Regions from separate parts of the Staphylococcus sp. 231237_7MaSpsaltlick genome, predicted to be linked through region 3. Evidence: a T-box and tRNA genes for the amino acid it is inferred to sense, from the RefSeq annotation. Region 3 holds a T-box; the other regions hold tRNA genes.

Region 1 (3,222 bases), 320 kb from region 3:
GTCCTATTGGTAACTATATTCCTGAATGGAATGATCTCGTGTATAGACACGATTTTAAAACGGCATATGAACGTTTGAGCGAAACAAATAATTTTCCGGAATTTACAGGGCGTGTTTGTCCAGCTCCATGCGAGCAGTCATGTGTCATGAAGATTAATCGTGAATCTGTAGCTATTAAAGGTATTGAGAGAACAATTATTGATGAAGCTTATGAAAATGGATGGGTACAACCGACAATTCCGACTGAACGAAAAAATGAAACGGTCGCAATTGTTGGGAGTGGTCCAGCTGGTTTGACTGCTGCAGATGAGTTGAATAAATTAGGTTACAATGTAACTGTTTATGAACGTGCGCATGAAGCAGGTGGTCTATTGATGTATGGTATACCAAATATGAAATTGGATAAAGATGTGATTCGTCGTAGAATTAAAATTATGCAAGATTCAGGTATTGAGTTTGTAACTGATACAGAAATTGGTGTCGACATCAGTAGAGAGGAATTAAATGAACGTCACGATGCTATTATTCTTTGTACAGGATCGCAAAATGCAAGAGATTTACCATTAGAAGGACGTATGGGTCAAGGTATTCACTTTGCTATGGATTATTTGACTGAACAAATGCAAGTATTGAATGGTGAATTGAGTGAACCTACAATCACAGCTGAAGGCAAAAATGTTATTGTTATCGGTGCCGGTGATACAGGGGCAGACTGTGTTGCAACTGCATTACGTGAAAATTGCAAGTCAATTGTTCAATTTAACAAATACACAAAACAACCAGAAGAAATAGAATTTGATGAAAATACGTATTGGCCATTGGCAATGCCGGTATTTAAAATGGATTATGCACATAAAGAATATCAATCACGCTTTGGTTTTGAACCACGTGCATACGGTGTACAAACAATGCGTTATGATGTGGATCACATTGGTAACATTAAAGGTGTCTATACTCAAATTTTAGAAGAAACGGATGAAGGCATGGTCGTTGTTGATGGTACAGAACGCCATTGGCCTGCTGACTTAGTATTATTATCTATTGGCTTTATTGGTACAGAAACAACAGTTCCTCATGCGTTTGATATTCAAACTGAACGTAATAAAATCGTTGCTGATAATAAAGATTTTAGAACAAATCAACCTCATATCTTTGCTGCTGGTGATGCACGAAGAGGTCAAAGTCTTGTCGTATGGGCGATTCAAGAGGGTAGAGCTGTAGCGAATTCAGTTGATGAATATTTGAAAGAAAAAACACTGGTGTAACACAAAAAATGTTTGACTTTTATGACGGGCTATAATATTATAATTATTGTGTTCGTTTGGAGGAATACCCAAGTCCGGCTGAAGGGATCGGTCTTGAAAACCGACAGGGGCTTAACGGCTCGCGGGGGTTCGAATCCCTCTTCCTCCGCCATTGTTTTTTAAAACCAAGACTAATAAATAGATTTGACCACCACTTAATATTGTATTAAGTGGTGGTCTTTTTTTGTCTGCAGTGAAAGATGTATAACAAATTGAACACGTCTATGAAACGAACTATCCATGTTAAAGCTATTACATTCTATAGTCGAAGATATCGTTAATCATATTATTTACATTTGAGCTTTTTATTAAGTGTCGTAATCTTGATGGTTCCAGTTGCGCTTAAAAAGTGTTTATACATTATAAATTGTTATTGTTTTACAATAGGTTTATTTTAATAAGTAAAACATTTTCAAATGAAAGCCTTTACAAAACTTGTATAGACAAGTTATACTTTGGTTAATTACAAAATGTAAGGGAGTGGATCATCATGGCTGTGAAAAAGAAAGATGTAGAAGATATAGTCGAAGCGGTTGGGGGCAAAGAAAATTTGGACACAGCAACGCATTGTGTCACACGCTTAAGATTAGTCTTAAAAGATGATGATAAAGTGGATAAAGATAGATTGAGTAACAACGATTTAGTTAAAGGGCAGTTTAAGGCGGACAATCAATACCAAATTGTTATTGGTCCGGGAACTGTTGATGAAGTATATAAACAGTTTGTTGAAGTAACAGGTACGACTGAAGCTTCGAAGGAAGACGCAAAGTCAGCAGCAGCTAAAAAAGGTAACCCGGTTCAAAGATTGATTAAACTGTTGGGAGATATCTTTATACCAATCTTGCCGGCAATCGTTACTGCAGGTTTGTTAATGGGAATAAACAACTTATTGACGATGAAGGGTTTGTTTGGTCCAAAACCATTAGTTGAACAATTTCCGCAACTTGGCGACTTTTCTAATATTATAAATGTGATTGCAAGCACAGCGTTTATCTTCTTACCGGCACTTATTGGGTGGAGTAGTATGAGAGTGTTTGGTGGCAGTCAAATTCTAGGTTTGGTACTCGGATTAGTATTAATGAACCCGCAACTTGTGTCACAGTATGATATCGCTAAAGGTCATATACCAACTTGGCATATCTTCGGTTTAGAAATTAAACAATTGAATTATCAAGGACAAGTATTGCCGATACTGTTGGCTTCTTATGTATTAGCGCAGATTGAAAAGGCCTTAAATAAAGTAGTGCATGATTCTATTAAAATGCTAGTCGTTGGGCCTGTTGCATTATTAATAACAGGATTTTTGTCATTTATCATTATTGGGCCACTTGCATTATGGTTAGGAACTGGAATCACAAACGGTGTGACATTTGTTTTTGAACATGCAGGTTGGTTAGGCGGAGCGATTTATGGTCTGTTTTACGCGCCGCTAGTAATCACTGGTTTACATCATATGTTCTTGGCAGTGGATTTCCAATTGATGGGAAGCGAACTTGAAGGAACGTATTTATGGCCAATCCTTGCTATTTCTAATATCTGTCAAGGTTCTGCGGCATTTGGTGCATGGTATATTTATAAAAAAAGAAAAATGGGTAAGGAGCAAGGCTTAGCAATGACTTCAGGTATATCTGGTTTCTTAGGAGTGACAGAACCAGCGATGTTTGGTGTGAACTTGCCATTAAAATATCCATTTATTGCATCTATCATTACATCAGGTGTATTGGGTGCGTTTATAGGCGCTAATAGAGTGCTAGGTAATGTAGGTGTCGGAGGTGTACCGGCAATTATTTCTATACAAAAAGAATATTGGTTAGTATATGGTATTTGTATCATTATAGCGATATGTGTACCATTTATACTTACAGTCTTTTTATCAAGATTTAGTAAAGAAGAAACGAAAGAACTTGTCGATGAATAG
Region 2 (3,222 bases), on a different contig from region 3:
TGAAAGAACGATTATAGATGAAGCTTTTGAAAATGGTTGGGTCAAACCGACAGTACCAGAGCATCGTAAGGACGAATCTGTAGCTATAGTAGGCAGTGGTCCAGCTGGTTTAACTGCTGCAGATGAATTAAATAAATTAGGGTACAACGTAACAGTCTATGAACGTGCACACGAAGCGGGAGGTTTGTTGATGTATGGTATACCTAATATGAAATTAGATAAAGATGTAGTACGTCGTCGTATAAAAGTGATGGAAGAATCTGGCATACGTTTTGAAACAGACACAGAAATTGGTGTGGATATTAGCAAAGAGACGCTTAGCGAGCAATTTGATGCTATTATCTTGTGTACTGGTTCCCAAAATGCGAGAGATTTACCTTTAGAGGGTAGAATGGGATTAGGTATTCACTTTGCGATGGATTATTTAACAGAACAAGGCCAATATTTAAACGGTGAAATCGATGAACCATCTATTTCTGCTGAAGGTAAAAATGTGATCGTAATCGGGGCCGGAGATACAGGTGCTGACTGTGTCGCTACTGCATTGCGTGAAAATTGTAAATCAATCGTACAATTTAATAAATATACAAAACAGCCTGAAGAAATTGAATTTGATGAGAATACGTATTGGCCGTTAGCAATGCCTGTGTTTAAAATGGATTATGCGCATAAAGAATATCAATCACGCTTTGGTTTTGAGCCACGTGCTTACGGTGTGCAAACGATGCGCTATGACGTGGATAGAATTGGTAATGTCAAAGGCGTCTATACACAAATACTCGAAGAAACCGATGAGGGTATGGTAGTTGTAGATGGTACTGAGCGTCATTGGCCAGCGGATTTAGTGCTTCTATCAATTGGTTTTGTAGGTACTGAAACTACCGTGCCACATGCTTTTAATATTCAAACAGAACGCAATAAAATTGTAGCTGATAATAAAGATTTTAGAACGAATCAACCTCATATATTCGCTGCAGGTGATGCTAGAAGAGGGCAAAGCTTAGTTGTTTGGGCAATCCAAGAAGGCAGAGCGGTTGCAGATTCTGTGGATTCTTATTTAAATGAAAAAACATTAGTGTAACTTTGTAATTTTGATTGACTTTTACAAATGGCTATAATATGATGAATATTGTGTTTGGAGGAATACCCAAGTCCGGCTGAAGGGATCGGTCTTGAAAACCGACAGGGGCTTAACGGCCCGCGGGGGTTCGAATCCCTCTTCCTCCGCCATTATATTTTTAAAACCAAGACTAATGAATAGATGAGGCAAGTATTCAATATCGTATTGAGTACTTGTCTTTTTTGATGTGCTTATTAAGTTAGAATGCATTGTGCGTTATAAGCTGTCCGGAAAATTATACATATCATTAAACTATCGAATGTGAAATTTAAAATGAAATACTGTTCCAACAAAAAGTATTAAGCTTTAAATGAAAAGTTAATCAGTTTAGTTGATGAGTGCGCAAATAGTGTTTTATTGCTTCTTTAAACTTTTGTTAATGGTACAGTTTTGTATGGGTGTATATTGATGAGATGAAAAGTCTGTGTAATTTAAATGAAAGCCTTTGCAAAACTTGTATAGACAAGTTATAATTTCTTTAATGTTAAAAGGATAAGGGAGTGGAGTGTCATGGCCGTTAAAAAGAAAGATGTGCAAGATATAGTCGAAGCTGTTGGGGGCAAAGATAATTTGGACACAGCAACACATTGTGTCACACGTTTACGACTTGTCTTAAAAGACGATGATAAAGTAGACAAAGACCGACTGAGTAATAACGATTTAGTGAAAGGTCAGTTCAAGGCGGACAACCAATATCAAATCGTTATTGGACCGGGAACGGTAGATGAAGTCTATAAGCAATTGATAGCAGAAACAGGGATTAGCGAATCGTCCAAAGATGATGCAAAGGCGGCGGCAGCCAAGAAAGGGAACCCTCTACAAAGATTGATTAAGCTATTGGGAGATATCTTTATACCAATCTTGCCAGCAATCGTAACTGCTGGTTTGCTTATGGGGATTAATAACTTACTTACAATGGAAGACTTATTTGGTCCGAAACCGCTTGTTGAACAATTTCCGCAATTAGGTGATATATCAAATATTATTAATGTAATCGCTAGTACAGCTTTCATATTTTTACCAGCGTTAATTGGTTGGAGTAGTATGCGTGTATTCGGAGGAAGTCAAATATTGGGTTTGGTACTAGGTTTGATTTTAATGAACCCACAGCTTGTTTCGCAGTATGATATTGCAAAAGGTAACATTCCGACATGGGACATTTTTGGTTTAGAAATTAAGCAACTGAATTATCAAGGGCAAGTGTTGCCGATTTTGCTTGCAGCATATGTTTTAGCGCAAATTGAAAAATTCTTAAATAAATATATTCATGATTCAATTAAAATGTTAGTCGTTGGTCCAATTGCATTACTAATAACAGGTTTCTTAGCGTTTATTGTTATTGGTCCTGTAGCGTTATGGCTAGGTACTGGTATTACAAATGGCGTAACGTTCGTCTTTGGACATGCTGGTTGGTTAGGTGGCGCTATTTATGGTTTACTGTATGCACCGCTTGTTATTACTGGATTGCATCATATGTTCTTAGCTGTTGATTTCCAACTTATGGGTAGTGAGCTCGGTGGAACATACTTATGGCCGATTTTGGCGATATCTAATATTTGTCAGGGGTCAGCAGCGTTCGGCGCTTGGTTTGTTTATAGAAGACGTAAAATGGGCAAAGAACAAGGTTTGGCAATGACTTCTGGTGTTTCAGGTTTCTTAGGAGTGACAGAACCTGCATTATTTGGTGTCAATTTACCATTGAAATATCCGTTTGTCGCAGCGATATCAACATCTTGTGTGTTAGGAGCAATCATTGGTGCAACACGCGTGCTTGGTAGTGTTGGCGTCGGTGGCGTTCCTGCTTTTATCTCAATTAAAAGTGAGTATTGGGGTATCTACCTTGTATGTACCTTCTTGGCAATGGTGATTCCGGCAATTCTAACGGTGTTCTTGTCAAAATTTAGTAAAGATAAAGCAAAAGAAATGGTAGAAGAATAAGCACTCTAAAGCAATACAACTAAACTCGCTAAAACGACTTGGCGGGTTTTTCTTCTTTTAAATAATATAAGTAAAGGTGGTAATTCTATGAGTCAAAGTGATTGGAGAAAGTCAGTAGTTTATCAAATATATCCGAAATCATTTAATGACACGACAGGTAACGG
Region 3 (3,222 bases):
AATCATCAACCGTTACAATTACAAGCTAAAGAAGGTTTAGCATTGATTAATGGGACTCAAGCGATGACTGCGCAAGGTGTAATCAGTTATATTGAAGCGGAAAGTTTAGCCTATCAATCTGAATGGATTGCTGCGTTTACACATCAGGCTTTAAACGGCATAGTAGATGCCTATAATGAGCATGTACATAAAGTTAGAAACTTCCAAGAACAAATGGAAGTAGCAGAGCGTATGTTAGACTGGCTAGAAGGCTCTGAATTGACAACACGTCAAGGTGAAATACGCGTTCAGGATGCCTATACTTTACGCTGTATTCCACAAATTCACGGAGCTAGTTTCCAAGTATTGAATTATGTTAAGGAAAAATTAGAATTTGAAATGAACGCTGCGAACGACAACCCACTTATCTTCGATGAAGGTGATGAAACACTTGTGATATCTGGGGGTAATTTTCATGGTCAGCCCGTAGCCTTCGCATTAGACTTCTTAAAGCTCGGAGTGAGCGAATTAGCTAATGTTTCAGAACGTCGTTTAGAACGCCTAGTCAATCCACAATTAAATAACGGATTGCCTGCTTTCTTAAGCCCTAAACCAGGATTGCAAAGTGGTGCTATGATTATGCAATATGCCGCTGCTAGTTTAGTCTCAGAAAATAAAACACTTGCCCATCCTGCTAGTGTTGACTCAATTCCCTCTTCTGCCAATCAAGAAGATCATGTATCTATGGGGACAATTGCTTCACGTCACGGATATCAAATTATTGAAAACGCAAGACGTGTCTTAGCAATTGAAGCAATTATAGGCTTGCAAGCAGTTGAGTATAAAGACATCGATAAACTGTCACCTAAAACGTATGAAAAATATCAAACTTTACGTCATATTTGTCCATCAATTACAGAAGATCGACAATTTCATAAAGATATTGAAGCAGTTGCACAATATTTACGTGATGCTGCATATAATGAATAAAATAAGTTGTTATAAATAAGCTCTCTCTTGAAAATAATAATGTTATTTGCTATATTTAAAACAACTTAATAAGATATTGTTCGTGGGACAAGTAGTATTAATATCGTGATTTCAGAGAGCTTGTGGTTAGTGAGAACAAGTAATCATGTTTAATATGAATCTACCTACTTATATGTGAACAATCGGTTTTAGCCGTTATTTTAGTGAGAGCGCAGTCTATAATGACTGTTAAATAGGGTGGCAACGCGTCAAGACCACGTCCCTTGTAATTAGGGGATGTGGTCTTTTTTTGTTACTATCCAATAGATATAAATTTGATGAGAGGATGAAATCATATGTTAGATATAAAATTATTCCGTAGTGAACCTGATTTTGTTAAAGAAAAAGTTGTAAAACGTGGTATGGAAGAAAGTGTTGTGGATGATGTTTTAGAATTAGATGACAAACGTCGTCAACTTATTGCACAAGCTGAGGAAATGAAAGCTGAGCGTAATAAAGTCAGTGGTGAAATCGCGCAAAAGAAACGTAATAAAGAAGATGCAGATGATGCCATTGCTGCAATGCGTAAATTAGGTGATGAAATTAAGGTATTGGATGATACTTTAAACCAAGTTGATCAAGAATTAAATGATAAATTGTCACGCATTCCAAATGTAATTCAAGATGATGTACCTGAAGGTGCTTCAGATGAGGATAATGTTGAACTTAAACGTTGGGGAACACCTCGTGAATTTGACTTTGATGCAAAAGCACATTGGGATTTAGTAGAAGATTTAAAAATGGTTAACTTTGAACGTGCTGCAAAAGTATCAGGTGCCCGTTTCGTATTTTTAACAGGCGAAGGTGCGCAACTAGAACGTGCGTTAATGAACTATATGGTCACAAAGCATACAACACAACATGGTTATACTGAAATGATGGTGCCACAATTAGTAAATGCTGATTCAATGTATGGTACAGGTCAATTGCCTAAATTTGAAGAAGATTTATTTAAAGTTGAAAAGGAAGGTCTATACACAATTCCAACTGCGGAAGTACCATTAACGAACTACTACCGTAATGAAATTATTGGTCCAGATGAATTACCAGCGAAATTTACTGCACAGTCAGCATGTTACCGTAGTGAAGCAGGATCAGCAGGTAGAGACACACGTGGTTTAATTCGTTTGCATCAATTTGATAAAGTTGAAATGGTTCGCTTTGAAAAGCCAGAAGATTCATTTGAGGCATTAGAGGAAATGACAACACACGCTGAAGCAATTCTCGAAGAATTAGGCTTACCATATCGACGTGTAATCTTATGTACTGGAGACATTGGCTTTGGTTCAAGTAAGACATTTGATTTAGAAGTATGGTTACCAAGCTATAATGATTATAAAGAAATCAGTTCTTGTTCAAACATTACTGATTTCCAAGCAAGACGTGCGAATATTAGATTTAAACGTGATAAAAATGCCAAGCCAGAATTAGTACACACGTTAAATGGTAGTGGTTTAGCAGTAGGTAGAACCTTTGCTGCTATTGTCGAAAACTATCAAAATGAAGATGGTTCAGTAACTGTTCCAGAAGCTCTTGTTCCTTATATGGGTGGCAAGACTGTAATTAGACCAGTTAAATAATTAAAATGAAATAATAAATGAAACGTCGGAGATGTACAGTTTTCTGACAAATGAAAAGGCAATTTCTTTTGAGATTGCCTTTTTTATTTGTCATGATTTATACAATTTGCGTTTTGTCAGTATGGTGATTTAGCAATAAGACATATCGACCAAGCTTTTATATAGACGAACCACACTAATACAAAATATTGAACCAACTTTTGGTCTAGTTAGTTATTTTTTAAAATATAGGAACTAAGCAATTTTCCATTATCATAAGAGGGTAGGGGAGGTGTAATGATATAAAAAAGGTTAAAAATCAAACAAATAGTAGGGTTGTTAGACCTATTTCTGCCAGTTGGTCTAAATTAATTCGAGTCTATAAAATAATTTAAAATTGAAGGAATAGCAATGTTTTTAGACGGTGGTTTGTCTTACGTCACACATACCGAAGTCTAAAAGATATGGTTGTTTTTAAATGTTTGTAATAGAATGTGAATATCAAAATACATCAACAAGGGGTGAGATGATGAAAGAACATATCACATTTAAACAAGGCGTTAAAGAATGTATCCCCACTTTGTTAGGCTATGCTGGTGTTGGATTATCATTTGGAATTGTTGCTGTAGCCTCTGGCTTTAGTATTCTTGAAATT

What was found. A T-box is a leader RNA that pairs with one kind of tRNA and senses whether it is charged. The one in region 3 lies ahead of serS (serine--tRNA ligase), so its partner is inferred to be a tRNA-Ser.
Region 1: it has a tRNA-Ser gene. The T-box ahead of serS (serine--tRNA ligase) is inferred to sense a tRNA for this amino acid. The anticodon was not compared.
Region 2: it has a tRNA-Ser gene. The T-box ahead of serS (serine--tRNA ligase) is inferred to sense a tRNA for this amino acid. The anticodon was not compared.

Annotation. Positions count from the first base shown of each region.
Region 1 covers NZ_JBICNX010000006.1:7,028-10,249, reverse strand. Annotated here, with positions in the region: gene ACF91D_RS12925 (glutamate synthase subunit beta) at 1-1,265, shown strand, start outside; tRNA gene ACF91D_RS12920 (tRNA-Ser) at 1,324-1,416, shown strand; gene treP (PTS system trehalose-specific EIIBC component) at 1,795-3,222, shown strand.
Region 2 covers NZ_JBICNX010000002.1:6,713-9,934, reverse strand. Annotated here, with positions in the region: gene ACF91D_RS03250 (glutamate synthase subunit beta) at 1-1,081, shown strand, start outside; tRNA gene ACF91D_RS03245 (tRNA-Ser) at 1,138-1,230, shown strand; gene treP (PTS system trehalose-specific EIIBC component) at 1,631-3,058, shown strand; gene treC (alpha,alpha-phosphotrehalase) at 3,146-3,222, shown strand, end outside.
Region 3 covers NZ_JBICNX010000006.1:323,802-327,023, forward strand. Annotated here, with positions in the region: gene hutH (histidine ammonia-lyase) at 1-969, shown strand, start outside; T-box leader at 1,039-1,236, shown strand; gene serS (serine--tRNA ligase) at 1,305-2,588, shown strand; gene ACF91D_RS14310 (AzlC family ABC transporter permease) at 3,097-3,222, shown strand, end outside.